Regions from separate parts of the Mesorhizobium sp. CNPSo 4689 genome, predicted to be linked through region 2. Evidence: riboswitches for the same ligand, from Rfam matches in the RefSeq annotation. Region 2 holds a riboswitch; each other region holds the start of a gene.
What was found. A riboswitch is a leader RNA that binds a small molecule or an ion and turns the genes downstream of it on or off. The one in region 2 is predicted to bind thiamine pyrophosphate.

Region 1 (9,413 bases), on a different contig from region 2:
ACCGTGTGATCGAGAAGATCCGCATCTGCGAGCGGTGACGTAAGCAATCGATCCGGCCGGCTTTGTCGGCCGGATCGCTCGTAGCCCAACAGTGATCGATTCCGCTTCTGCGAAGAAGCGCCGCTACTTGCGGGGCTTCGGCAGCACAAGTTCACCTCCCTCACCCTGCCCTCCGCCCCATCATCCCATAGTGCACGGCCAGCAGGTCCAGGCCGATCTTGAGCATTTTGCTCACCACGTCGCGCGCCTCGCCGGTCTGTTCGGCGAGGCTCTTCACCGAATCGCCGGCGCAGCAGATTTTCTGCACCACGGTCGAGACCTCCCAATGTGCCAGCGCGCGGGTGGCTTCGGCATGGGCGCGGCCAGCCGACAGGACATGGTCGGGAATGCCACCATCGCGACGGCCGCCGTCGACGCGCTCTTCCCATGCCATCGGCCGCAGGCCTTCGCGCGAGGCGCGCTCGAAATCGCCGCGAAAGCGCATGCCCGCCTCGCGCTGCTGGCGTGTCAGCGAGGTGATGCCCAGCAGCGGGTCGACATTGCGCACCCGCACGATGCCGCCGGTCGAGGTATAGCCGCCGTTCGAGACTTCGTAGATACGCGCCGCTTCCTGCGTACCCGTTGTCAGGCGCTTGCGGCCGAAGCGGTCGTCCCTCAGCGCGAAATCATGGCCGATCTCCCTGCGGATGCGCACCTGCTCGGCCTCGCCCTTTGGCAATTTCGGCGGTTTTGGTTTTTGAGCGGTTTTTCGGCTCATGGGGCGGTTCCTTGTGGGCTGGCCGTGGGGTTGGCGGGCGAGGTTGGCGATCCTTCGCGCCCCTCTCCGCCCTGCCGGGCATCTCCCCACGAGGGGGGGGAGATTGGCAGCGTCACTCGCGCGACCTTTTCTGCAACGTCGGCGATTGGCGAAAGCGGCGGCGACATGGCAGGCAATGCAACCGCACGGCATTGCCGCGCGTTGTTGGAGGCTGCAGCCAGAAAATCGACAGCGAGGTGTAACGGCGTGGGCACGATGCGAACCGGACGTCCGATCAGGGTCAGCTTCGACGGCGAGATCGAGGACATCGAGGATGTCAACGCCGCCGCCGACCTCCTGCAGCGCTGGCCTGTCGACCGGCGCGGGCACGTCTACCGCAGTGCGCTCAATGCCTGCAGCGCCGCCATCGCCGCGCAGATCTCGCCAGACGATGCGCTTAAGGTGTTCACCGGCTTTGCCCGGGTGACCGGGATTCTCGTTGTCGATGACGACCCGGCCATGGTGTTCGAAGAGAGAAGCGTCTAGAGCCGGATGCCGAAATAGGGGCATGCCAGACAAGCTCATCGCGCCAGCTCCGCCAACAAAGTGCGGCGGCGGCCGTGGAATCGTGCGTGGTGGTGGCTGCAGTAGGAGTGCGTCGCCGAGGTGCGCAGGCCGCAGCACAGCATGTCCGGCGCCGGCCTAGCGCCAGGCGCGTCCTTGTCAGGGTCTTCCTCCAGCGTGAGATCGAGCGGGGCACGACAGCGGCCGAACAGGCAGTCGATGAACCGCATGGCGGCGACATGCGGCTGGCGACCGGGCGACACCGGCGGCGGTGGCGCCGGCATCTTGTAACGAGGAGCGTCGGGCTTGTCCTCGTCGCGGACCAGGCCGTGCGGCGACAACCAGGCCGGCGGCAGCGCACGCGCCGGCTTCCTCGGCTTGCCCTGTTTTGGCTTTGCCGGCGTGCGGGCTGCAGAGGCGCCAGCAGGCGGGAATGGCATACCAGCGCCGCCCTGCCCCTCAGCCTGCCCGGAAGCCCTCGCCTGTCCGGCCAGCTCTGCCTGTCTGGGCTGGTCTGAATGTCCGGACTGCCTTGCTTGCCCGGACGGCCTGGCTTGTCCCGCAGCGCGCCCTCCCGCCGCGGGCTTTGCCGCGTTCCTCCGGGGCCGGCCACTGGCGCGGCCGCCTTTGGGATTGGCGAAGCCGATGGCGCGCAAGCCCGTGTTGCGATGGACGATGCCAATGATGGCGTTGCGCGAGACCGGGCTGCCGCGCAGGGCGGAAAAGCGCAGAGCGATCCCGGTGGCCGATAGACCATCCTTCAGCCAAAGCGCGATCGCGTTGAGTTCGGTGTCGGTATAAGCAGCGGCCATGTCGGGATCCGTCAGTTGTGAAGGCCTCGCCCGGGGCGAGCGCCAGGGTTCGGCCAGAAAGGCCGTTGCGAAATCGTTCGAAGGGGTTGGTTCAGGCGGGGCTCACCGCCCCATTCAGGCGGCGGAGCGCGGCCTCGGCAGCCACGCGGGTCAGGCCGGACACCGCCCTGCCCGTCAGCCTGTCGAACAGGATGACGGTGCCGTCCTCGGTGCGGATGCAGGAGGCGGCGGCTGGTTCGCCGGTCCTCGGCAAACCAGCCTGGCGCGAAAAGGGGGCCGGAACCGGGGGAGGAACGGTTCCGGCCGATCCGGCGGCCTGCGGTGACCGCAGGCGGGCCGGATCCGGGGCAAAAGCCCCGGTCTTCGTCCGAGCCGGGGAGGAGGACAGCCCGGACGATTCGAAATGGGCGGACAGGCGCAGGATCATGCCGCCTCCCCTTGCGCGGTATCAGCGGCGGCCACAGCGGCCAGCCACTCGTAGCTGACGCTGGCGATGCCGCGCCTGCGGCTGGCGGCGACGACCTGCGCCCCGTGCTGCGGCGCGATGCGCTGGCGCCGGCGCATCTGCCGGGCTGCCTCGTAGCCGCAGCCGACTTCGGCGGCGAAGTCGGTGATGGCGGGCCAATGGTCAATCAGTGCGGAAATGCTTGCAGGATGCTCGATCATGCGCTAAGCGTACGATATGTACGAAAGAGTCGCAAGCAAAATCGTACACCTTGGACGATAAATTTCAGGCATTTTGTACGATGATGGATCCTCGACACAGATTGCAGCAGGCGCGGGCCGAGGCGGGCTATGCCTCGCCGAGCGATGCGTCGCGGGCGTTGCGCGACATCAACAAGAACACGCTGATCAGCCACGAGAACGGCAACCGGCCGCTGTCGCGCAAGGCGGCGGAGAAATATGGCCGCCTGTTCGGCGTCGATCCCGGCTGGCTGTTGTTCGACGGCAATCCCGCGGGAAGCGGCGGCTTCCACGAGGCCGGTTCGGCCGCGCTGATGCCCTCGCCACTTACCGTCGACGTGCCGATCGTCTCGTGGATCAGCGCCGGCGAACTCGGCAGCCAGGACAGCGTCGTCAACCTGTCGGACTATCCGACCATACCCGCCGCCGATCTCGAGCAGGGCGAATGGATTGCGCTGCGCGTCGACGGCCCGTCGATGAACAAGATCTCGCCGCCGGATTCCATCATCTTCGTCAATCTGCGCGACAAGCGGCTGGTGACCAATGGCTGCTATGTGATCTCCGACGAAAGCGGCCGCGCCACCTACAAGCGCTACCGCCCGAACGACAAGCCGCCGTTCCAGCCGGCCTCCTACATGGAAATCCCGCCGCCGGAACTGGAAGGCGCGATCACCATCATCGGGCGCGTGAAGCGGTCGATGATCGATATGTGAGGGGTGGTCTCCCCTCGAGGGGACCGGCCAGAGGGGGCGCCGCTAATGGAACGCCGGCATTCTGTCCGCGATAGGAAGTCGCGTCAGGAGGTGCCGCCCCCCTCTGTCGCCTGGCGACATGTCCCCCTCCCCTCGAGTGGGAAGATCAGAAACTCGTCCTACCCCAAATATTCATTGCTGAAATACCCGGCGAAATCCGGGCGCTTCTCCAGCGCCTTGCCATCACTGTCGCGCAATATGCCGGCGGTGAAGAGATACTCCCCCATCGCGTCCACCTTGGCCTTGTCGATGGTGCCGATGGCGCCGGCTTCGCTCCTCAGGAAATGTCCGTCGTTCAGCGCCTTCAGCGAGGCGTGGATCAGGGCCGGATTGGTGAGCGCGTCCTTGTTGGCCGCGATCAGCAGGTCGCCCGCCTCTTGCGCGTGGTCGACGGCGAACTCGTAGCCGCGCCGAGTCGCCTGAACGAAGGCGACGGCCGCTTTCGGATTGGCCTGAAGAAAGGCGTCGCTGGAGGCGATGAAGGTGGTGTGCTCGTCGGGCACGCCATAATCGGCGTAGCGGAAGCTGCGCTGCCTGATGCCTTTCAGTTCGGCCTCGACGCCTTCCCAGGTCGAGACCTCGAGCGTGAAATCGACGGCGCCGTTGGCCAGCGCCTCATAGGCCGAGGTGCCTAATGTCACCGTCTCAAAATTGCCCTTGCCGCCATCATGGCGGATGATGGTCGAGATCAGTGCGTTCTCCCAGGCACTGCCGAAGCCGCCATAGGTCAGGCCGTCGAGATCCTTCGGGCTCTTGATCGCGCTACGGTCGGCGTTGAACACGACGCGGCCGGTCTCGGTTTGCACCACGGCATAGACGGCCCTGAGGTCGGCGCCGGCGGTCTTCTGGGTGAACAGGCTGATGGTTCCGTTGATACCGAAATCGGCGACGCGGTTGGCGACCAGCGTGCCCGCGCCGGTGTCGCTGTAGGGCAGGATTTCGACTTCGAGGCCGGCTTCCGCGTAAAAGCCTTTGTCGCGGGCGATAAACAAACCGATGTGGTTGGTGTTGACGGTCCAGTCGAGCGCGACGGTGACCTTCTGTCCAGCGGCGAAAGTCCGGGCGGGGAATGGCAGACCGGCAGCGAGCGTCAGCAGCAGTGCCTGGCGGCGGGTGAGTTCAGTCATGGTCATCTCCTTGGGACGGTCATTGGGCTGAGGGTTGCGGATCGGTGGCGCCGAGCAGCGTGTCGAGAATGCCGGCCTCGAGCACGGCCGCCTCGCGCGCTGCGCTGGCGTCGGCGGTGCGCGGGCGCGGCAACGGCACTGCGATCTCGCTGACGATGCGGGCCGGGCGCGCGGAAAACACGTAGATGCGGTCGGACAAAAGCACGGCTTCGCGCACGTCGTGGGTGATCAGCAGCGCCGTCCAGTGGTGGCGCCGCCACATGGCTTCCAGCCAGCGCTGCATGGCCGCGCGGGTCAGCGCATCGAGCGCGCCGAACGGTTCGTCGAGCAACAGCATGTCGCGCTGCTGCACCACGGTGCGCAGCAAGGCCGCGCGCTGGCGCATGCCGCCGGAAAGCTCGGCCGGCCAGGCGCGCTCGAAGCCGGCAAGGCCGAACTCGGCAAAGAGCGGCGTGACTCGCTCGCGCGCCGCCCGGCGCGGCACTCCCTGCACCTCCAGCCCCAGCGTCGCATTGTCGAGGATGCGGCGCCATGGCATCAGCGCGTCGCGCTGCGGCATGAAGGCGAAGCGGCTGCCATGGTCGTCGAGCGGCGCGCCGTCGAACAGCATCTCGCCCTCGCCTTTCTCCGCGCCGGTCAGCAGCTGGAACAGCGTCGACTTGCCGGCGCCGGACGGACCGAGGATGGAGACGAATTCGCCTGCCGCGACATTGAGCGAAATGCCGGCCAGTACCTCGAGCGGACCAAAGCATTTTCGCACCTGGCGCAGCTCCAGCCGGGTCATTGCCGCCCCTCGCCGCCGCGTTCTCCTGCCGCTCGCTCCCAGGGCATGACAAGGCGCTGGACGAGCACCGTCAGGCCGAACAGCACCAGCGTCAGCGCCGCACTGACGCCGACCGCCGCGAGCACCAGGTCGGGGCGGAAATTGTTCTTGGCGTTGAGCATGTAGATGCCCAGCCCCTTCGCCGCGCCCGCATATTCGGCGAAGATCGCGCCGACCACGGCATAGGTGATCGATATCCTCAAGCCGGCGAAGAAATAGGGCAGCGCCGAGGGCAGCCGCGCCAGCCAGAAGACACGCCAGCGCCCTGCCCCCATGGCGCGGAGCATCTGGCCGATCTCCTTCTCGGTCGCCTCAAAACCCTCGACCAACGCCACCATCATCGGAAAGAAGGTGACGAGTGCCACGAGCAGGATTTTCGGCAGCAGGCCGAAGCCGAACCACAGCACGACCAGCGGCGCGATCGCCACCAGCGGCAAGGTCTGGCTGGCGATCAGCAGCGGAAACAGCGCGCGGCGCAATGACGGCCAGAAGTCGACCAGCGCCGAGAAAAGGAAGGCGGCGGAGAGCGAGCAGGCAAAGCCGGCAAGAGTGGCGCGGATGGTCGGGATGGCATTGTCCATCAGCGCCTCGCGATTCTCCCACGCCTGTCCTAAGACGCGCGAGGGCGCCGGCAACACCGTCGGCCTAACGCCGCCATAGCGGGCATAGAGCTCCCACGCAGCGAACAGCAGCCCGACCGAGACGGCAGCCGGTGCAGCCCTGGCGATGGCCGACGAGACAGCTGATCTCCCCCCTCGTGGGGAAGGGCCAGAGGTATCTCCTCCAGACAACGGGACGGACGGAACAGCCACGGAAATATCCTCGACGGCGGCGAGCGCTATGGCTCAGACAGCGGACGGGCTGTTGGCCGACACGGTGACGTCGAGGGTTACGTGGCCGGCGCCCGGCCCGAAGCGGCAGAAGGCTTCGTTCAGCGTGGCGAAGATGGCACCGGCATCGCCGCGCAATTTGGTGCAGAAATGCTTGGAGCGCTCGTAGACGCCGGACTGTTTGAGGAAGTCGATGCAGCCATAGATCTCGTCCATGTGGTCGCCAGTGCCCATCACATAGAGCGAGAATTGCGCCGCCGTCGCCTGACCGGTCACGGCGGTGGCCTGCACGGCGCGGATGGCGGCAACCTTGCGCTCGTCGAGCGGAATGACGGGGCCGCCGACCTCGTCGGAGCGGCAGATCGGATCGTCGGGCTCGCCCGGGCAGCCGCGCGAGATCGCCGCTGACAGCACGCAGTGCTTGCCGCTGGCGGAAGCCGCGACGAACAAGTCGCGCATCGCCGGGAACAGCACTTCGGGCGGCCCGACCAGCAAGGTCGAGATGTCGTCGGTCTCGATCCTCAGCCGATCGCGATACGGATCGAGCGCGCCAAGCGCGCCAAGGATGACGCCGACGAAATCATCGGCCATGGGATAGAGGGAAATCTGTGCGCCAGAAAACATAGCCCGCCTCGCTCCGCTGGTATTACCCAGATCAGCTTTTAGGGTCTGTGGGCTTGCCGCCCCCGTCTCAGCCCCGACCGTACGGAGCACCCCTGTGGATGCCGGGGTTAAAGCACTGTTCGGCGAATTGGGGAAGAGGGTTTGTCGAGGCGTGACGCGAATGTGTGTTGGGCCAGGTTTTGACAGTCTCCCGCTTGGGGGAGATCGGTTTCAACGCTCCGCGTTATAAGATTTTCACCATTTTCTTATAACATCCTTGAAATTCAGCTGGATAGCGCGCAGTTATAAGAAAACTGACAAATTCTTATAACGGAAGGCGCATGATCGGAGTGCTAGCCATGAAAACGATCGATCTCGCCTATCGCACGATGTACGCCGAACTCGTGCAGCGTAGCCTGGATGCCTCGTTCGAGACCTATTTCTCGACGGCGGGCAACTTCGTCCGCGTTCCGGTAAAGGGCCGCGACTACTGGTACTTCGAGGAAACCCGCCCGACGAAGACAAGGCGATACGTCGGCCCGGCCGAAGACCCCGAGATCGCAAAACGGGTCGCCGCCTTCAAGGAGATCAAGAGCGACCTCAAGAGCCGCCGCAAGCTGGTTTCCAGCCTCGTGCGCGACGCCGGCTTGACCGCGCCTGACACATTCACCGGCGAAGTGGTCGAAGCCCTGGAGAAGGCCGGACTCTTTCGCCTGCGCGCCGTTTTGGTCGGAACGGTCGCCTTCCAGACCTATGCCGGGCATCTTGGCGTGCGGCTGCCTGGTGCCTCGCTGCAGACAGGCGACGTAGACTTCGCTCAATTTCATTCCGTCTCGGCCGAAGTGGACGACAGTCTGCCGCCGGTCATTGAGGTGCTCAAGGCAATCGATCCGACATTTCGTCAGGTTCCACACCGAACAGACGCCGGACGGACCACACAGTTCGAGAACGCTTCCCGCTACAAGGTCGAATTCCTCACTCCGAACCGGGGCAGCGACGACCATGCGGATCACGCAAGCCCGATGCCGTCGCTGGGAGGCGTCTCCGCGCAGCCTTTGCGGTTCCTGGATTTTCTCATCCGCGACCCCGTCAGAACGGTGCTCCTGCACCGCTCGGGCGTGCCCGTGCTGGTGCCCTCGCCCGAGCGCTACGCCGTCCACAAGCTGATCGTCGCTTCACGCCGGCAAAGCGCCGCAGCGAAGCGGGAAAAGGACCTCCATCAGGCGAGCCAGCTGGTCAAGGCGCTTGACGCCACACGCCGGCAGGATGACCTCGCCTTCGTGTTCGCGGAAGCATGGAACAGGGGCGACAGCTGGCGCGACGCGCTCCGGAAAGGCCTGCACCTGCTCGATCCGGACAGGCATGATATGGTCGGCCAGATCCTCGGGAGGGCGCTTGCCGATATTGGCGCGCAGCTCGAAGGATTTCCAATGCGGCTCGCCTGAGGCGCCGGCATTCCGATGGTTTCTATCCATCTCTTTCGTTCATATTGTACGAATTGCACTTGACCAGTATTCGTACGTAAAGTACGATATCTTCTCTTTGAGGGGATATCCTTGAACACCGCAAATCACGCCGCCTTCGCCGATCTCTCCCGCCCGCTCTTTTCTCCCGCAACGACCGACCAGAGGCAGCGCCTCGCCGGCGCCTGGCGCATGGCCAGCCAGGATATCGCGGAGGACATCCGCTTCATCCGCCAGTATCTGAAAGTCATCGCCGAAAAAGAGGAGCGGCTGTCGACCGGCACGCTGGTCCACAGCCGCGCCTATGTCGATGCCTGTGCCGGCTGGCTGCCGCAGACCGTGGCGCGCTATCTGCGCAACCTGCGGGCAATCACCGAATGCGAACTCGCCATGACGGCGGCCGGCATCCGCTTTGCGCTCTCCAGCGATGCCTGGGATGCGTGAGGGCCGAGCGGCGGAAAGCTGTCGGTCTGGCCGGGAATGCAAACCCACTGGCCGCGGGGCCAGTGGGTTCGTTTGCCGCTGAAGCGGGAGTGATCAGCCGCAATCGGCCGGCGCGGCCGGGCCGGAGCCCGTTGGGAGCCAAGCCTATCTCAGACCGAGAAAACTCAGGATCGCGATGACGATTACAACGGCCCCGACCAGCCAAATGATATTATTCATGACGTGCTCCTTCGCCCAAAATTGGTGCTGGAAGCACAACATTAGCGACGCCTAAAGGTTCCCGCCGGTCGGGCCGTCGCCGCGCGGGGAATGGCGGCGGCGCATGGCCCTGCTCTACGGCGCGATCGGAGTAGCAACCTGACTTTTACTGGGTGTATTTAACTAACGCGCGCTGGCTGTCACGAAACTAATTAGACTATTCTAATTTCCTTAAGCTGCAATCTCGGCGTGACGGGGCGACAATGCAGGTTCCATGAACGCAGCCAATCTCTACCGGAGACGGCGCTGCCGCGCCGCATCCATTTCCCATGGGTCATTGAAGAGAGATTTCGTGGCCGGCGCTCAGCCCTTGGCTT
Region 2 (9,413 bases):
GAGGAGGAGCATCTTCTGGCCTTGCGCTGGAAGGAAGATAACGACCAGCAGGCGCTGCACCGGATCACCGTCGCGCATATGCGGCTGGTCATTTCCATGGCCTCGCGGTTTCGCCACTACGGCCTGCCGCTCGGCGACCTGATCCAGGAGGGTCATGTCGGCTTGCTGGAAGCCGCGGCGCGTTTCGAGCCGGACCGCGAGGTGCGGTTTTCGACTTATGCGACATGGTGGATCCGCGCTTCGATGCAGGACTACATCCTGCGCAACTGGTCGATCGTGCGCGGCGGCACCAGCTCGGCGCAAAAGGCTCTGTTCTTCAACCTGCGGCGCCTGCGCGCCCGGCTTGCGAACGGTGCCGAACCGATCTCCAACGCCTCACTCTACCGCGAAGTTTCCGTCGCGCTCGGCGTCTCCGAGGCCGACGTGGCAATGATGGATTCCCGCCTCTCGGCTCCCGACTCTTCGCTCAACGCGCCGCTTGCCGACGATGCCGGCACGGCCGAGCGGATGGATTTCCTGATCTCGGACGATCCCTTGCCGGACGAAATTGTCGGCGACACGATCGACATCGAACGCCGCTCGCTATGGCTCAAGGCAGCGCTCGGCGCGCTCAATGCCCGCGAACTCAGGATCATCGAGCAGCGCCGTCTGACCGACGAGGGCGCAACGCTTGAGTCGCTTGGCGAAGCGCTCGGCATTTCCAAGGAACGCGTCCGCCAGATCGAAGCCCGCGCCATGGAAAAGCTGAAGGTTGCGCTGGTCGAGCAGAACCCCGAATTCATGGCGACAGCCGCCTGAACCTTGCCGTCCTGAACCTTATCTATCTGTGACGATCTTGACCTTGTCGCCGGTCGAAACGGCGGCGCCCGGCGACATCGCGTTGAGCACCCTAAACAGGTCGAGCTTGCGGTCGACGCCGACCATCTGCGCGGCGAGCGAGCCCATGGTCTGCCCCGCCTGCACGGTGACGACGCGGATATGCAGCGGCTTCAGCGCCGCCTTCTCGGCCGCGCTGAGGATGCGGAACGAGCCGCTCACCGAGCGCGCCACCGGATCGAGCGTGGTGCTGGCCGAGGGTGCCGCCGTCAGCAGCCGGTAGACCTGGCCGCCGGCGCGGATCACCGCGATGTCGAACTGCCAGCCGTCGGCGCCGGCATGCGCTGTCGCCGCCTCGTTGCCGTTGATGGTTTCCTGCTTCACGCTCGCATCGTCGAGACCGGCCACCCAGCCGCTGCGGATATAGTCGGTCAGCGGGCGGTTCTTGTCGATCGAAACGCCGTCGAAGCGGATCGCCATGTCGCCCGGGCCGGTCGCCGTCACGGCGGCGGCCGAATTGTCGATGACGAAGCCGTCGGGCACGGTGAACGACACGCCGAGGCCAGGATGCAGGAAGGTCTGGCCGCGCACATAGCCTTCTTCCGGCGTATCGCCGTAAAGCAGGCCGTCTATGCCGGCGAGGAAAGCATCGCGGTCGCGCGTGCCAACGCCCGGCGGGCCGAACTGACGGGCATGCCGCTGTGCCAGGTCGATGCGCTGCGGCGTGTTGGGGTGCGTCGCCAGGAAGTCGAGGCTGGCATCGGTGGCGCCGCTGATCGAGCGGAAATCGGTATAGGCCGACATCGACTGCAGGAAGCGGCCGGCGGCGTAAGGATCATAACCCGCCTCGCCGACCGACTTGATGCCGATGGCATCTGCTTCGAGCTCCTGGTTGCGCGAGAACTGCGCAAGCCTGAGCTTGCCGCGGATGAGTGCGGCCTTGGCGGTCGGGCTGTCGCCGAGCACATCGGAGACGACCTTGGTCGCCAGCCCTTCCTCGGCCTCCAGCTGCTGCCGCTGCAGGCCGTGATTGGCGGTGACGTGGCCCATCTCGTGCGCGATGACGGCGGCAAGCTCGGCCGAATCATTGGCCAGTGCCAGCAGGCCGCGCGTGACGTAGAGATAGCCGCCAGGCAGCGCGAAGGCGTTGACGTTGGGCGAATTTAGGATGGTGATGCGATAGGTCTGGGTCGGATTGGCAGACACCACGGTCAGGCTGCCGACGACCTTGGCCACCATACGCTCGAGCTTGGGATCGGAATATTCGCCGCCATAGGTGGCGAGGATGCGCGGATGCTGCGCCTTCGCCATCTCGGCGAGCTTGCTGTTGGCGACGACATTGTCGACGGTGACGGGCCTGTCGGACGGCTGGAAACCGGATTCCTGCACATCCGGCGGCGTGAACATCTGGCAGCTTGCCAGCGCCACGGCCAAGCCGGCCAGCGCAAGGAATCGCGCCAGCGGCTTCATCAACAGTCTGTCCTTGCCGGTCGGCAGATCGGCGTCCCTTCTGTTGTTTGCGGCAAATCACGGCCTATGCCGGACCAGTATGGCCGGACCTAGCCACACTCCTCTGGTCAAGGCAAGCAAACGCCGCATCGTCCAAACCCGGTTTGGCCGTAAATTATGTCCGCTTCCGGGCAATATCTCGTGATCCGGTGTTGACCGGTCCCGAGCCGATATAGCGCCGGAAGGCTTCCGGTCCAGCGCCGTCGAAGAAATCGGCCGCCGTCCCCGCCGCGGCGACCGCGCCATTGTCGAGAAACACCATATCTTGGCCGATGCGGCGCGCATCTTCGGGCTGGTGGGTGACGAACAGAACCGTCATCTTCCGCTCGGCATGGACACTGGCCAAAAGATCCAGCATGTCGTCGCGCAGGGCCGGTCCGAGGGAGGCGAATGGCTCGTCGAGCAGAAGCACCGGCCGGTCGCGCACCAGCACGCGGGCAAGTGCGACGCGCTGCCGCTCGCCACCGGAGAGCTCGCGCGGCAGGCGGTTTTCCTTGCCGGCAAGGCCGACGCGCTGGAGTGCCCCGGCGATCGCCTCGCGGTCGGCGCCGCTTAGGCCGAGCGACGGCGAGCGGCCGAGCCCGACATTGCGCTCCACCGGGAGATGGGCAAACAGATTGTTTTCCTGGAACACCATCGACACTGGCCGGACCGAAGGCGGAGCGGCGCTGACTTCCGCCTCGCCGATCAGCACGCGGCCCGACCCTGGCGCCTCGAAACCGGCCACCAGATTGAGCAGCGTCGATTTTCCGGAGCCGCTTGGCCCCATGATGGCGGTGATCCTGGAAGCGGCAAACTGGACATTGAAGAGAAACGACGCCTCGCCGTAGCTGAACGAAACATTGTCCAGCCGCACTGCTGCCCCGTGTTTCACGTCGGCGCCATCATGGGTGGGCGTCATGCTCGTTCTCCCCGCCCCAGCCGGTCTGCGACAAGCACGAGCGCCAGGCAAACCATGCCGAGCAGCAAGGCCAAGCCGGCGGCGTCCGCGGTCCGGTAACTGCCCATGCGCGCCAGCAAAAGATAAGGCAAGGTCTGCACTGAATCGCTGCCGAACAGCGCGATGACGCCGAGGTCGCCGAGCGACAAGGCCATGGCGAAGGCGAAGGCTGTGGCCAGAGGCCGCCTGAGCGACGGCCAGTCGACCAGAATGAGCCGGCTCCAGCCTGAGATGCCAAGTTGCGCGCAAAGCCGTTCGTGCCGTTCGCTCGCCGCATCATAGGCGGGACGCACGGCACGGATGGCGAAGGGCATTGCCATCACCGCGTTGACGGCAACGACCATGACAGGCGCGACGGCAAAGACGTCGCTGATCGCACTCAACAGCAGGAACCAGCCGGCGCCGACGACGATGGGCGGCACGACCAGCACAAAGCCGGCGCCGGTGTCGGTGGCATGTTCGAGCAGCGTCCGAGGACCGACGCCGCGCATCAGCGCGAGTGCTCGCCGCGCCATGATGAGCGACAACGACAGCGCCACCGCAAGAACCGCCGAGAGCAAGGCAAGCACGACGCTGGTCACCGTCGCCTGTCGCACGGCAGCCTCGCCCGCCAACCGGCCGAGATCGGCGCCAAGCCCGGCGGCCAACGTCGCGGCCATCGGCCCGGCGACGAACAGCAAGGCCAGACCGATCAAGGTGACGTTCAACGCGGTCTCGGCCATGCCGGCGGAAAGATACCGTCGCGGCGCCACCGGCAGATTGGCATCGCCAACCGTGTTGACGCCGAGCCGCATCAAGGCCAGCACGACGACGAAGGTGAGCGCGATCTGCAGAAATGTCAGCGTTACGGTCCGCGCGGGATCGAAATCGAAGCGCAGCGCCTGGTAGATGGCGACCTCCAGCGTCGTGGCGGCCGGCCCGCCGCCCAACGTCAGCACGATGGTGAAGGAGGTGATGCAGAGCATGAAGACAAGCCCGGCAATACCGGGGAGTGCCGCGCGCAGCGCCGGCCATTCGATCAGCCGGAAGGCGGGTCTTGCGCCCATGCCGAGCTGACTCGCCAGCCGCCATTGGTCGGCCGGCACCGTCCCCAGCGCCTCCAGGAACAGCCTTGTGGCCAAAGGCAGGTTGAAGAAGACATGGGCGACGAGAATGCCTGACAGCCCGTAGATGCCCGGCCAATTCCGGCTGCCAAGAATGCCGGCGAAATAGCCGGCATTGCCGTAGAGCGCCAGGATGCCGAGCGCAGCGACGATGGCCGGCAGTGCCAGCGGCAGGGCGAAGAGCTGCAGGATCAGGCCGCGGCCGAAAAAGCGCGGATGCCGCGACAGGGCGCGCGCCACGAACAGCGCCGGCACGACGGAAAGCAGCGTCGAGAGAGCCGCTTGCCACAGCGTGAAGCGGGCGACGCGCAGGAGATAGGGATCGAAGGCGGACGCAGCGCCGGAGAGGTCGCGTGCGCCTTCGAGGATGAGCCCGGCGAACGCGCCGCCGATCAGTAGCGCTATTGCCGAAAGCGCGACGATGCCGGCGGTGATGCGGGGATCGGTCGAACGCGCCGGTACCATCCCGACCCCTACTTGCTCATCACCGCCAGCCATTCATCCACCCAGACCTTGCGGTTGGCCGCGACCTCCTCCGGACTGAACAGCAAGGTCTTGGTTGGCTTGACCAGTCTGTCGAAGGCCGGGTTGAGCGGCTTGTCGGTCTTGCCGGCCGGGTACATCCAGTTGGTCTCGGGAATGACATTCTGGAACTTCGGTCCGGTCATGAAGGCCATGAACTTTTCCGCCAGCGGGTTCTTGGCGCCGGTCGTAGTGATGCCGGCAACCTCGATCTGCAGATACTCGCCTTCCTCGAAAGACGCCGCCTGGTAGCGCTCGGTGTTTTCGGCGACCATGTGGTAGGCCGGCGACGTCGTGTAGGACAGCACCATCGGCGCTTCGCCCTTGGTGAACAGGCCGTATGCCTCGCTCCAGCCCGGCGTCACTGTCAGCACCTTCGACTTGAGCTTGGCCCAGGCCTCCGGCGCCTTGTCGCCATAGACCGACTTGACCCAGAGCAGCAGGCCGAGGCCCGGTGTCGAGGTGCGCGGATCCTGGATGACGATCTTGTCGGTTGCATCGCCTTCGACCAGTTCCTTCAGGCTCTTCGGCGGCACTTTTAGCTTTTCGGTATCGTAGACGACGGCGAAATAGCCATAGTCGAACGGCACGAAGGTGTCGTCGCTCCAGCCGCCCGGCACGTTGACATCGGACACCGCGCCATGCGGCGCGAACAGGCCGGTGGCCTTGGCTTCGGCCGTCAGGTTGGTGTCGAGGCCGAGTACGATGTCGGCCTTGGTCGAGGCCCCTTCGAGCTTGACGCGGTTGAGCAGCGCCACGCCGTCGGCGACCGAGACGAAGTCGAGGGTGCAGCCGCATTCGGCCTCGAATTCCTTCTTCACCAACGGACCCGGACCCCACTCGGCGGTGAAACTCTCATAGGTGTAGACGGTGAGCTTGTCCTGCGCTTGCGCGGGTGCAGTAACAGCCAGGGTGATTGCTGAGATCAGTGCGTATAAAAGCGTGCGCATCGGCGCCTCCTTCGTTCGTGTTGAAAGGAATTGAGGCGTCGGGTTGTCCGAAACGTCTAATCCCTCCGCCGGTACAAACCGGATCAGGTTCAGCGGGTTGGCTGGTTTGCCTCTCAGCCGGTCCGCGAAGATCGCGTCCGGCACCCCGTTAGAGCGTTTCGACACATAGGCCCGGCCGATGTGGCGTGCAAGCGGAACTTTGCCGGGGATCCAGTGCATGTTGCCCAAAGACGCGACGCACGTGAGGCCCGGCCTTCCGTTTCGCAGGCAGGGCTGGTAAGGGCCACGAGATATGAGCACATTCACCATCCTGCTTGGCGGCGATCTCATCCGCACGCCACTGCTCGACCGCCAGATCGAGGGCACGCGCGTCATCGCCGCCGACGCCGGCATCGGCCATGCTCGGATGCTGGGAGTGATGCCCGAACTCTGGGTCGGCGATTTCGATTCCGTGCCGGCGGATTTGCCGGACGATCTGGCCGCCGTGCCGCGCCAGGTGTTTCCGCCCGAGAAAGACCAGACCGACGGCGAACTGGCGATATCAGCCGCACTCGAACGCGGCGCCACCAGCCTGGTTCTCGCCGGCGCCTTCGGCGGCAAGCGTGCCGACCACGCCTTCCTGCACCTAGCCCTCGCGGTGCGCCTGGCCGAAGGCGGGATGGATGTGCTTTTGACCAGCGGCGCACAGGAAGGCATCCCGCTTTTGCCTGGAAAAGCCGGTTTCAGCTACGCCGACGGCACGCTGTTTTCGGTGCTCGGCTTCTCCGACCTTGCCGGCTTGAGCGTCACTGGCGCCAAATGGCCGCTCGACCATGTCGAAGTTGCGTTCGGCTCGTCGCTGACCATTTCCAACGAGGTCAAGGGCCGCCTCGAAATCGCCTTGGGCAGCGGCCGTGCGCTGCTGCTTGCCCACCCCTACCCCTTGCCTGAAAGCTGATCATGGCCCCGCCGCTTCTCAATCTCGACGGGGTCAAGCTCACCTTCGGCGGCACGCCGCTGCTTGACGGCGCCGAACTCAGTGCCTCGGCCGGCGACAAGATCGCGCTGGTCGGCCGCAACGGCTCCGGCAAGTCGACGCTGCTGAAGATCGCTGCTGGAATGATCGAGCCGCAGGATGGCGAAGTGTTCCGCCAGCCCTCGGCGACCGTGCGCTATCTGCCGCAAATGCCCGACATGGACGATTTCGCCAACGTTCGCGCCTATGTCGAGGCGGGACTGGGGCCCGCCGACGATCCCTACCGCGCCACCTATCTGATGGAACACCTTGGCCTCACCGGCGAAGAGAAGCCGAACGATCTCTCCGGCGGCGAGGCGCGCCGCGCAGCCCTTGCCCGCGTCATGGCGCCCGAGCCCGACATTTTGCTGCTTGATGAGCCGACCAACCATCTTGACCTGTCGGTGATCGAATGGCTGGAGGAGGAGCTTGCCCGCACCTCGTCGGCGCTGATCCTCATCTCCCACGACCGTCGTTTTCTCGAGCGCGTCTCGCGCGCCACCGTCTGGCTCGACCGTGGCCAGACCCGCCGGCTCGACAAGGGCTTTGGTCATTTCGAGGAATGGCGCGACCAGGTGCTGGAAGAGGAAGAGCGCGAGCAGCACAAGCTCGGCCGCCAGATCGTGCGTGAGGAGCACTGGCTGCGCTACGGCGTGACGGCGCGGCGCAAGCGCAACATGCGCCGGCTTGGCGAGCTGCAAACCATGCGCCAGCGCTTTCGCGGCCATCGCGGCGCCGAGGGCACGGCGACCCTGGTGGCCAGCGACGCCGCTGAATCCGGCAAGCTGGTGATCGAGGCCAGGAACATCGAGAAGAGTTTTGGTGACCTCACCGTGGTCAAAGGCTTTTCGACCCGGATCCAGCGCGGTGATCGCGTTGGTCTGGTCGGACCGAACGGCGCCGGCAAGACGACACTTCTGAAGATGCTGACCGGCGAGCTGGCACCGGATGCCGGCTCGATCCGGCTTGGCGTCAATCTGGAGATCGCCACGCTCGACCAGAAGCGCGAGGCCGTCGACCCGGCCGAGACGCTGGCGCATTACCTCACCGACGGGCGCGGCGAAAATCTCGTCGTCAATGGCGAGCAGCGCCACGTCGTCTCCTACATGAAGGACTTCCTGTTCAAGCCGGAGCAGGCGCGCACGCCGGTGCGCGAGCTTTCCGGCGGCGAGCGGGCACGCCTGCTGCTGGCTCGCGTGCTGGCGCGGCCGGCGAACCTTCTGGTGCTCGATGAGCCGACCAACGATCTCGACATGGAGACGCTGGAACTGCTGCAGGAATTGGTCGCCGGTTTTGCTGGCACTGTCATCCTGGTCAGCCACGATCGCGATTTCCTCGACCGCACCGTGACCAGCGTGATTGCGCCTGACGGCGGCGGCCGCTGGATCGAATATGCCGGCGGCTATTCCGACATGCTGGCGCAGCGCGGCGGCACCAGGCTGGAAGACCGCAAGGCGAGGCCGAAGGACGCTGGCGAAGCGCCGGCCACAGCTAGGTCAGAACCCGCGGCTCCGAAAGCTCCGGCCAAGAAACTCTCGTTCAAGCAGAAATTCGCGCTGGAATCGCTGCCGAAGAAAATCGAGGCGGTGACCGCATCGATCTCAAGGCTGGAGAACAACATCGCCGATCCCGCCTACTACGAGCGCGATCCGGCCTCGTTCCAGAAGACCATTGCCGCCCTCGACAAGGAGCGCTCCACGCTGGCCGCGCTCGAGGAGGAGTGGCTGGAGCTGGAGATGCTGCGCGAGGAGATGGAAGGTTAGAGCTGGGCCTTCTCTGACAGCAGCCTGTCACAGGCAGGCATCGCAGATCGCGGCGATGTGCCTTGCGTCCGTACCACAGCAGCCGCCGAGCACGCAGATGTGGCCGAAACGGTCGCGCATCGCGCGATAGCGCCGGCCGAGGTCGACCGGATCGCCGGGATCGAGCTCGGTCGCCGCGTCGAGCTCGGCATGGCTCTTGGCGGACGCGTTGGCGCGCACGCCGCGAATGCGGCCCACCCAGCCTCCGTCGCCGGCAAGAACGGCGTCGAAATGGCTGGGGTGCGCACAGTTGATCATGAAATAGGCCGGTGCGCCGTCGGTTTCGTCGTCAACGGTTTCGATGGCATCCTTCAGGCTCTCGCCGGAGGGCAGGCGCCCATCGGTCTCGACAGTGAAGGAGAGCACCGACGGAAGGCCCGATGCCATTGCGGCGCAGGCTATTCCGGCCGCCTCGTGCGAATAGGTCATGGTGATGGCGCTGACCATATCGGCGCCGGCGTCGCGGAACGCCTTGATTTGCTCGATGTGATAGTTTTCGGCTTCGGCCGTCGTCATCACCGCATCGACACGGTAGCCGTCGCCGCGCGGTCCGACCACTCCATTCACAAGGACGACCATCCCGCGCGCGACGTAAGGCGCACCGAGCGCCCGTGCCCACGAGACAGCGTGCCGGTTGGCGGCCGACAGCGCCTTATCCGAGTAGCCGAGCTTCCCGCCCCAGTCCGGATTGGCGCGCCACGTCGGCGTGTCGAGCACGAAGCCGACGCCGCGCTGTTCGGCGATATCCAGAAACTGGCGGAAATAGCGAGCGAGCCT
Region 3 (9,413 bases), on a different contig from region 2:
AATTCGTTGGTGACATTAACATCGACGCGGACCTTGCCGGCAACCGATTCGTAGTTGCTGTCATAAGCGACAACGCCGGTGATCGCGCCCCAGCCTTGTGTGTATTTCACGCCGCCGACTACGTGCGGAACATAGCTGTCGATAGTGCCGACTACGCCCGAGCCTCCTTCGAGTGAAACCACAGCTGAAAAGCCATTACTGGCGTCAATGTAGTACTGAACCACGTTTGTATCGAAGTCGCCGTACGGAAAAAGAATTTGATTGAGGACGTTCCCGGCGTGGCCAATATATTCATCGAAGGCCGACCCATCCTTACCAACTCGGAGGCCACCAAGCTGGATCCAGGCGGAGGTCAACGAGATGCCCGTATCGAAGGAATAGTTCTGAGGACTGTCCGGGCTCGAAGTTTTGCGATTGCCGAAGTTCATGCGGGTTTCGGCATAGGTCTTCAACATGCCGAGTTCGGTCTCTTGACGGGTCCAAGTTTTGAACGTGAAGCGCGTGTTGTTTCGCCATGTACCTTGATCCACGCCAATCCTCGCATTCGAGTTTCTTGCGCCATACGATCCCGTATCGCCCGCGCCGATGTCATAACGGACATAGCCGCCGATGCGCAGGCAGGTCTCGGTGCCGGGAATGTAGAAGTAGCCAGCGCCGTAGACGTTGCAGATATTGACGTATTCGGCCGGATCTGGCTCAGCGACGGCGATCGCGTCGGCGGCGGGAGCACCGGAAACTGCGATCAGGCCTGCAACTGAACCGAGAAGAAGGCTCGTGATTTTCATTATGACTGCAACTCCTATGCCTCGGCGTGCTGTCCTCGACGCAGATCTTCAGCGAAAGTCGGTTGCCCCGGGGAATTCAGCACTTCTGAGCCAATCGCCATAGTCACCTTCCACTTGTTGTGGGGCAGACCGTCACAAGGGCTTCCAAAGTTGACTGAGCAAGTGACGTGCCATGCTGAAGACGTCGCTACGCGCTGACACTCAAGTTGGCTGGCGCACCTTCGTCGCGCTCCTTTCTTTTTTGCTTTGAGGGTCAAACTGAGCACGACACGCAAGCGTTTCGGACATGGTTCGTTGGTTCGATACGCGACAATTTCGTTCAACATCGACGGCTGTAGTCTGCTATGAAACCTCGAGATTGAGACATCTTGCGGCGGCACCGTCTCGATACGTCAGGCGAGACGCGCCACTGACGCCGACATATTCACGAGCGAAGGTCGGGCGTCCGGCTCTTGGAGCATGGCCCAGGCCGTAAGCGTCATCGTTAGGGCGGCCACGCCTCGGCTCTGCGGCAGGAGCATCGCTTTGTGATTCGCGCTGTTGCTGCCGCATTCGATGCTTTTCTCGACCGCGTTGCCCCGTAAGCGCGGCAATGGATTTCCGCTCGTCGCTAACGGCATGCTCCAGTAAGTCACAGCAGAGGCCTTGGACAGCTTAGCGATGTTCTCGACGACCGTTCCGTGGCAGCGCGGTTGTCGCAATCCTTTCGAACGGGACCTTCCCGAAGAAATCGCCTTTCTGCAGCTCAATTCCGGCAGCAGGTTGACGCCTTGATCGACATGCCCGAGCGGCTGGCCAATATGCCCTTCCGTTTCCTTCACCAAATGGTGGCCACCTGTCGAACCGCGGCCGCGGAAAGGATTTCGCCGGGCTGACCAATGACGGAGGCAGGGCAGATCTACGCGCAAACGTTTGGTGCCGATTGCAGGCGTGATCCTCATAAGGATCGATCTTTCAGCCCGACGGTTCGGCGATCCCCTTATCCCTGCTTAGGTCTCCGGGGCGTGATTTGTCGCCGACACCTGCGCGCGCATTTCCCTGGGTTTGGTAGGCGGCCTACCGCCGCATCTCGAAGGCGCTTGACAAAATAGCGCCGGCCCGTTCAATTCCAAGCATTCACCAGGGGAGTCCCGGCAAGGGGCTGAGATACTGCTGGCTTTCGCGGCGCAGTGACCCGTTGAACCTGATCCAGTTCATACTGGCGTAGGGACGGTGCAAGCGCTTTGCGGGAGTTTACGCCCGAGGTCCTGTTTCGGCAGGTCGACAGAAGCGTCTTTTCATCCTTCCGGCACAGAACTGGGTCTCCAATGCATGAGCAAAGGAGCCTCAAGATGAATGCCCTCACCCCAGCCGTGTCGACGGGACCGCTGCCTGCCTCACGGAAAATCCACAAGTCCGGCGTCCTCCACCCGCACATCAAAGTGCCGATGCGAGAAATCTCCGTCCATCCGACGGCGGGTGAACCGCCCGTCACCGTCTATGATCCGTCCGGCCCCTATACGGACCCGACTGTCGAAACCAGCATCGACAAGGGCCTCGCCCGGCTTCGCCATGAATGGATTACGGCGCGCGGCGATGTCGAAGCCTATGACGGCCGCCACGTCCGGCCGGAAGACAATGGATTTGCGGCGGGCGAGCGCCTGACGCCGGAATTCCCCGTTCGCAACCGGCCGCTCAGGGCCAAAGCCGGCAAGGCGGTGACCCAGCTTGCCTACGCGCGCGCCGGCATCATCACGCCCGAGATGGAGTTCGTTGCCATCCGCGAGAACCTTGGACGCGAGGTCCTACGCGGCAAGCTTGAGCGCGACGGCCAAGCCTTCGGCGCGGCGATTCCCGATTTCGTCACGCCCGAATTCGTGCGCGACGAGGTGGCTCGCGGACGCGCGATCATTCCAGCCAACATCAACCACCCAGAGAGCGAACCGATGATCATCGGCCGCAATTTTCTGGTCAAGATCAACGCCAATATCGGCAATTCGGCGGTCACCTCGTCGATGGCCGAGGAGGTCGAAAAGATGGTGTGGGCGATCCGCTGGGGCGCCGATACGGTGATGGACCTGTCGACCGGCCGCAACATCCACAACATTCGCGATTGGATCGTCCGCAACTCGCCAGTGCCGATCGGCACGGTGCCGCTCTATCAGGCGCTCGAAAAGGTCGGCGGCGTCGCCGAGGATCTGACCTGGGAGGTCTACCGCGACACGCTGATCGAACAGGCCGAACAGGGTGTCGACTATTTCACCATCCACGCCGGCGTGCGGCTGCACTATATCCCGCTGACCGTCGACCGGGTCACGGGTATCGTCTCTCGCGGCGGCTCGATCATGGCCAAATGGTGCCTGCACCATCACCGGGAAAGCTTCCTTTACGAGCACTTCGCCGAGATTTGCGACATCTGCCGCGCCTATGACGTGTCCTTTTCGCTCGGCGACGGACTTCGTCCGGGCTCCATTGCCGATGCCAACGACGCGGCGCAATTTGCCGAACTGGAAACGCTGGGCGAGCTGACGAAGATCGCCTGGGCGAAAGATTGCCAGGTGATGATCGAGGGGCCCGGCCACGTGCCGATGCACAAGATCAAGGAGAACATGGACAAGCAGCTCGCCGTCTGCGGCGAGGCGCCGTTCTATACGCTGGGGCCGCTGACGACCGACATCGCGCCGGGCTACGACCACATCACCTCAGGCATTGGGGCTGCCATGATCGGCTGGTTCGGCACCGCCATGCTCTGCTACGTCACGCCGAAGGAACATCTCGGCCTTCCCGATCGCAACGATGTCAAGACCGGCGTGATCACCTACAAGATCGCCGCCCATGCCGCCGACCTGGCGAAGGGCCATCCGGCAGCGAAAGTCAGGGATGATGCCCTTTCCCGCGCGCGCTTCGAGTTCCGCTGGGAAGACCAGTTCAACCTGTCGCTCGATCCCGAAACCGCGCGTTCCTTCCACGACCAGACCTTGCCCAAGGAGGCGCACAAGGTGGCGCATTTCTGCTCGATGTGCGGACCGAAATTCTGCTCCATGCGCATCTCCCACGACATCCGCGCCGAGGCGCAGAAGGAAGGCATGGCGGCGATGGCGGCGAAATACCGCGAGGGCGGCAATCTCTACATGCCAGCTGACGAGACCGGCGTGCCGCTCATACCAGACGCGCCGGAACCGTCATGAGGGTGCTGGTCAAAGGGGCCGGCGTCGCCGGCCTCACCGCCGCCTTCGAACTCGCGGCGCGCGGCGCGGCGGTCACCGTCATCGAGACCAGGTATACCCTTGGCGGCAATGCGTCGTGGTTCGCCGGCGGCATGCTGGCGCCGTGGTGCGAGCGTGAAAGCGCCGAGCAGCCGGTGCTGGATCTCGGACGCGACGCCGCCGACTGGTGGGATGCGGTACTGCCCGGTCAGGTGACACGGGCCGGAACACTGGTTGTGGCCGCGCCGCGCGATGCGGGGGAGCTCGACCGGTTCGCCAGCCGCACGTCGGGTCACCGACATGTCGATGAAGACGAAATTGCGCTCCTGGAACCCGACCTCGCCGGCCGGTTCCGACGCGGATTGCTCTTCCCCGATGAGGCTCATCTCGACCCGCGCCAGGCGATGGTAGCACTTCATGACAAGCTCGCAGCCATGGGTGTCGAGTTCCGCTTCGGCGCCGACGCGCGGCATGGTTCCGGTTTCGATCGTCAGATCGACTGCACGGGAATGGCAGCGGACGACGACCGGCTGCGTGGCGTTCGCGGCGAGATGCTGATCCTGCGCACGCCTGATGTCTCGCTGTCGCGCCCGGTCCGGCTGCTGCATCCGCGCTTTCCGCTCTACATGGTGCCGCGCACCGACCACCGTTTCATGATCGGCGCGACGATGATTGAAAGCCAGTCCGCCGGACCAGTCACGGCGCGTTCGATGATGGAGCTTCTGGGTGCCGCCTATGGCCTCCATCCGGCCTTTGGCGAGGCCGAGATCGTTGAAACCAGTGTCGGCGTTCGTCCGGCCTTTGCCGACAACCTGCCGCGTGTCGAAGCACTTGGAACCACGGTCGCGATCAACGGGCTTTATCGCCACGGCTTTCTTCTGGCGCCTGCCATGGCGCGCCGGGCAGCCGAAATTCTCGTCAATCACGACAAATCCATGGAGCTTGCGAATGAAACTGATCGTCAACGGCGAAGTGCTTGAGATTGACGCCTCTACGCTGGCGGCGCTGCTTGCCGCGCTCGACTATGAGGGCGATTGGCTGGCAACGGCCGTCAACAGCGACCTCGTGCACAGAGCCAACCGGGCGGAGTTCCAGCTAAGCGATGGCGACCGGGTCGAAATCCTCTCGCCCATGCAGGGAGGCTAGATCATGTTAGAGCTTTATGGAACCGAGCTTCCGTCGCGCCTGCTTCTCGGCACCGCTCAATATCCTTCGCCGGCAATCCTTGCCGATGCGGTCAAGGCGTCGGGCACGGCGGTGGTGACCCTTTCCTTGCGCCGCGAGATGGCGGACGGCCGGGCTGGCGAAAAATTCTGGTCGCTGATCCGCGCGCTCGGCGTAAGAATCCTGCCCAACACCGCTGGTTGCCACTCCGTCAAGGAAGCGGTTATCACCGCGAAAATGGCGCGCGAAGTATTCGGGACGACCTGGATCAAGCTCGAAGTGATCGGCAATCACGACACGCTGCAGCCGGACGTGTTTGGCCTGGTCGAAGCCGCCCGCATCCTGTGCGAGGACGGCTTTTCAGTATTCCCCTATACCACCGACGACCTTGTAGTCGCCGAGCGGCTTCTGGAGGTAGGCTGCAAGGTCTTGATGCCGTGGTGCGCGCCGATCGGTTCCGCCCTCGGACCGATCAACATTCCAGCGTTGCGCTCGATGCGCGCACATTTCCCTGGCGTCCCGCTGATTGTTGATGCGGGGCTGGGACGGCCGTCGCACGCCGCAACCGTCATGGAACTCGGCTTTGACGCCGTGCTCCTGAACACGGCGGTCGCCAGGGCAGCTGATCCGGTCGGCATGGCGCGCGCGTTCGGCCAGGCGGTCGATGCCGGCCGCGAAGCCTTCGGCTCGGGAATGCTCGAACCGCGCGAAGTCGCCATGCCATCGACGCCGACATTCGGCAGGGCCGTCTTCTCATGAAGCTCGATCCCTTCTACCTGATCGTAGACAGCGCCGCCTGGATGGAACGATTGGTCCCGGTTGGTGTCAAGCTGGTTCAGTTGCGCATCAAGGATCACGACGAGGCCACGCTTCGGACGGAAATCCGCCGCGCGAGCGACGTCTGCGCGGTCCATGGCTGCCAACTGATCGTCAACGACTATTGGCGGCTGGCCATTGAGGAAGGCTGCGACTTCGTCCATCTCGGCCAAGAGGATTTGGCTGCGGCCGACCTGCTGGCGATTAAGTACGCCGGATTGAAGCTTGGACTTTCGACCCACGATCACGCCGAACTCGAGACGGCCCTCGCCGCCGAACCGGACTATATCGCGCTCGGCCCCATCTACCCGACCATCCTGAAGAAGATGAGATGGGGCCCGCAAGGGGTCGAACGGATCGGCGAATGGAAGCGCCGGGTCGCGCCGATCCCCCTGGTCGCCATCGGTGGCCTCATCCCCGACCGGCTCGACAGTATCTTCGCGGCTGGCGCGGACAGCGCGGCGGTGGTGACCGACATCACGCTGAACGACGACCCCGTAGCGCGCACGCAAGAATGGATCGAAAAGACAACGCCATGGCGCTGAGGCGAGAACCGCATGTGCTTGTCGTTGGTGGGTCGGACTCCAGCGGAGGTGCCGGAATTGCACGCGATATCGAGACGATCTCTTCCATTGGCGTGCGCGCCTGTCTTGCTGTCACCGCGCTGACAGTGCAGACGCACGAAGCCGTCATGGACGTCCATCATCTGCAACCCGGCCTGGTGGCCGATCAGATGACGGCTGCACTGCAGGCCAACAAGGTGGCGGCCATCAAGATCGGCATGCTTGCCACGGCAGAGATCATCGTTGCCGTTGCCGCCGTGCTGCGCGAAAATCCGAGCGTGCCGGCGATACTCGACCCGGTGCTGGCCTCCACGTCAGGCCGGGCGCTCCTGAAAGCCGGCGCCGTCGCGGTCATGAAGCGTGATCTGATGCCGCTTTGCTGTCTGGTCACACCCAATCTCATCGAGCTGGCGCTCCTTATCGGCGCGGAGCAAGCAGTTGATGAGGAAGACGCGGTGCGGCAAGGCCAGGAACTCTTGGCCGCCAGCGCGCAGGCCATTCTGATCAAGGGCGGCCATGCAGCGGGACCCCGATCTACCGATATTCTGTTGCGCCACGAACAAGAACCGATCCACTTCGACATGTCCCGCCTTGCCGCGTCGATGCGCGGGACGGGTTGCATGCTGGCCAGCGCGATTGCGGCGCACTTGGCGATGGCGAGCCCACTCGAAGACAGCGTTCGTAAAGGCAAGCTTTTTGTGTTCGAGAGACTGCAGAGGAATGCCGCCACATGGCAGTGAGTGACAGTTTTGCGGCGGTTTGCCGTTCACTGGGAAACGGCTGGACTGGCGACCACGCTTCTCCACGAAAGCGAGTTCAAGGGCATCGCAAGGATCGGAAGAGGCTCCCGTTTCCCTTTGCAGGCTCCTCCTGAGCAATCAAACAGCGAAGTCGAAGCTCGCATTGGACGACACCACCTGAACGGCTTCAGCTGCCGCTTATCCCGCATCCCTGTGAGGGCGTCCGCAGGATCGGCAAGCATCTGGCCATTGGCTTTGACTGAATTGTGTCACAACACTTCGCTTATCCCAACGCATCAGCGCATAATCGAAGTTTCGGCAACCGAAGAACTCCGGGATAATCTAAACCATTCCTGAGCACCTCTGCGGGCGGCTGGCTCTCCTGCTGTCGTCGTCCGGGCTTTCGTTCCGCTCGACGTTGAACGGAGCGTCGACGCGTTAAAATAATTTCCCATCGGCATGGTCCCTCCCCCACGGCCGCCACGATCCAGTCGGGATTACATGCGAGACAGCGCGGCCGATATTCGGAAAGCAAAGGCTCGCAAAAAAGATGAGTAGGGTGGCTGGCTCAGATGAAGACTTTGCTGTGCCAACGACGTTTGCGCCACTCATGCAGCCGACCTTTCGTTCGATTTGGCTCGCCACCCAGGTTTCCAGTCTCGGCTGGTTGATGCAGACTGTTGCCATCAGCTGGCTGATGGCAACGATTTCGACTTCCGATCTGATGGTTGCGCTGGTGCAGGCTTCATCGAACCTGCCGGCTTTCATTTTGTCCGTCTTCGCCGGGGCTCTCGCCGACAATTACAGTCGGCGCCGGGTCATGTTCGCCGGCCGCTGCCTTATGGTGATGGCCTCAGCGATGCTCACTGCGTCCGTGGCGCTGGGCTTTGTGAGTCCGTGGATGATCCTCGGCTTCAGCTTCTTGATCGCATGCGGCGGCGCTCTCAACGATCCCGCCTGGCAAGCTTCGGTTGGAGATATCGTGCACCGACGCGACGTTCCCGCTGCCGTGACCTTGCTCTCCGTTGGCTTCAACACTGTCCGAACCGTCGGCCCGGCGCTCGGCGGCATCGTGGTTGCCTCGTTCGGGCTTCTGGCGGCCTTTACTGTGACCACGCTCACCTATTTGGTACCCTTGGGCGCCATATGGCGCTGCAAGTGGAAGGTTCGCTCGTCACCTCTTCCACGCGAGTCGATGAGGACGGCGATCTACGACGGGCTGCGCTTCACGGCGATGTCATCGGAAATCAAGGCGGCGATCGCGCGCGGAACCCTCTTTGGCCTGGCGAGCATCGCCATACTCGCGCTGCTGCCGCTGGTTGTCCGCGATCAGCTGGGAGGAGGCCCGCTTGCCTACGGCTCGCTGATGGCCGGCTTCGGGACAGGCGCCGTCTTCGCCGGCATCTCCAACAGCACATTCAGACGTAGCCTGTCGCAAGAACGCCTGATGAGGCTCTCCTGCGTCGCCTGCGCGGCGTGTTCCCTTTCCCTGGCACTGACCTCTTCCATTGCGGTGGCGGCAATTGCACTCGCCTTGGGCGGCGCGGGCTGGGTCACCGCCTGGTCCGGGGTTGGCGTGAGCGTGCAGCTGGCGAGCCCGCGCTGGGTCGTTGGACGCACGATCTCGATCTACTATGCATTGATAGATGGCGGCATCGCGGCCGGCAGCTGGGTGTGGGGCACGGTGGCCGAGAACCATTCCCTCACCTGGGCGCTGGAAGGATCGGCTGGAGCTCTCCTACTGGTCGCTGCAGCCGGGGCCCTGTTTCCCCTCCGTGAGCGCCGCGAGTCCGAGCCCGACCCTTTGGAGGAATTCGACGCTCCCGCGGTCGCGCTTGATCTGAAGCCGAGAAGCGGTCCCATCGTGGTCAAAGTCGAGTATCTGATACCGGAGAAAAACCTTGAGGCTTTCCTCGATCTCATGCGCCAGCGCCGGCATGTACACAGCCGCGTCGGTGCTCGGCACTGGACGCTCCAGCGCAACCTTCAGAAGCCTTTGCAATGGACAGAGACATTCCACACGCCGACCTGGACAGACTACCTTCGTATGAACCATCGTCTCACGTCGGTAGATAAGCAACTGGATGAACGTGTGCTCGAATTGCACAGGGGAGAGCTTCCACCTCAAGTGACGCTTTCGATTGAGCGGCCGACAAGCTC

Region 1: it holds a riboswitch for thiamine pyrophosphate, as region 2 does, so the genes downstream of both, AC04SI_RS29155 (YkoF family thiamine/hydroxymethylpyrimidine-binding protein) here and thiB (thiamine ABC transporter substrate binding subunit) in region 2, are expected to answer to the same signal.
Region 3: it holds a riboswitch for thiamine pyrophosphate, as region 2 does, so the genes downstream of both, thiC (phosphomethylpyrimidine synthase ThiC) here and thiB (thiamine ABC transporter substrate binding subunit) in region 2, are expected to answer to the same signal.

The regions. Positions count from the first base shown of each region.
Region 1 is NZ_JBWLUZ010000040.1:15,544-24,956, reverse strand. It holds gene AC04SI_RS29205 (hypothetical protein) at 1-38, shown strand, start outside; gene AC04SI_RS29200 (DUF6456 domain-containing protein) at 161-757, opposite strand; gene AC04SI_RS29195 (DUF982 domain-containing protein) at 1,013-1,282, shown strand; gene AC04SI_RS29190 (GcrA cell cycle regulator) at 1,318-2,112, opposite strand; gene AC04SI_RS29185 (hypothetical protein) at 2,204-2,539, opposite strand; gene AC04SI_RS29180 (hypothetical protein) at 2,536-2,778, opposite strand; gene AC04SI_RS29175 (LexA family transcriptional regulator) at 2,859-3,509, shown strand; gene AC04SI_RS29170 (ABC transporter substrate-binding protein) at 3,668-4,675, opposite strand; gene AC04SI_RS29165 (ABC transporter ATP-binding protein) at 4,695-5,459, opposite strand; gene AC04SI_RS29160 (ABC transporter permease) at 5,456-6,226, opposite strand; gene AC04SI_RS29155 (YkoF family thiamine/hydroxymethylpyrimidine-binding protein) at 6,344-6,952, opposite strand; TPP riboswitch at 6,943-7,056, opposite strand; gene AC04SI_RS29150 (nucleotidyltransferase family protein) at 7,291-8,376, shown strand; gene AC04SI_RS29145 (hypothetical protein) at 8,488-8,838, shown strand; gene AC04SI_RS29140 (DUF2934 domain-containing protein) at 9,400-9,413, opposite strand, start outside.
Region 2 is NZ_JBWLUZ010000003.1:360,677-370,089, reverse strand. It holds gene AC04SI_RS06860 (RNA polymerase factor sigma-32) at 1-798, shown strand, start outside; gene AC04SI_RS06855 (M48 family metalloprotease) at 817-2,286, opposite strand; gene thiQ (thiamine ABC transporter ATP-binding protein) at 2,441-3,226, opposite strand; gene thiP (thiamine/thiamine pyrophosphate ABC transporter permease) at 3,223-4,833, opposite strand; gene thiB (thiamine ABC transporter substrate binding subunit) at 4,842-5,840, opposite strand; TPP riboswitch at 5,884-5,998, opposite strand; gene AC04SI_RS06835 (thiamine diphosphokinase) at 6,133-6,777, shown strand; gene AC04SI_RS06830 (ABC-F family ATP-binding cassette domain-containing protein) at 6,780-8,597, shown strand; gene AC04SI_RS06825 (homocysteine S-methyltransferase family protein) at 8,625-9,413, opposite strand, start outside.
Region 3 is NZ_JBWLUZ010000023.1:5,343-14,755, forward strand. It holds gene AC04SI_RS23595 (porin) at 1-785, opposite strand, end outside; gene AC04SI_RS23600 (hypothetical protein) at 1,178-1,609, opposite strand; TPP riboswitch at 1,897-2,013, shown strand; gene thiC (phosphomethylpyrimidine synthase ThiC) at 2,117-3,952, shown strand; gene thiO (glycine oxidase ThiO) at 3,949-4,950, shown strand; gene thiS (sulfur carrier protein ThiS) at 4,919-5,116, shown strand; gene AC04SI_RS23620 (thiazole synthase) at 5,120-5,893, shown strand; gene AC04SI_RS23625 (thiamine phosphate synthase) at 5,890-6,495, shown strand; gene AC04SI_RS23630 (hydroxymethylpyrimidine/phosphomethylpyrimidine kinase) at 6,486-7,253, shown strand; gene AC04SI_RS23635 (MFS transporter) at 7,804-9,413, shown strand, end outside.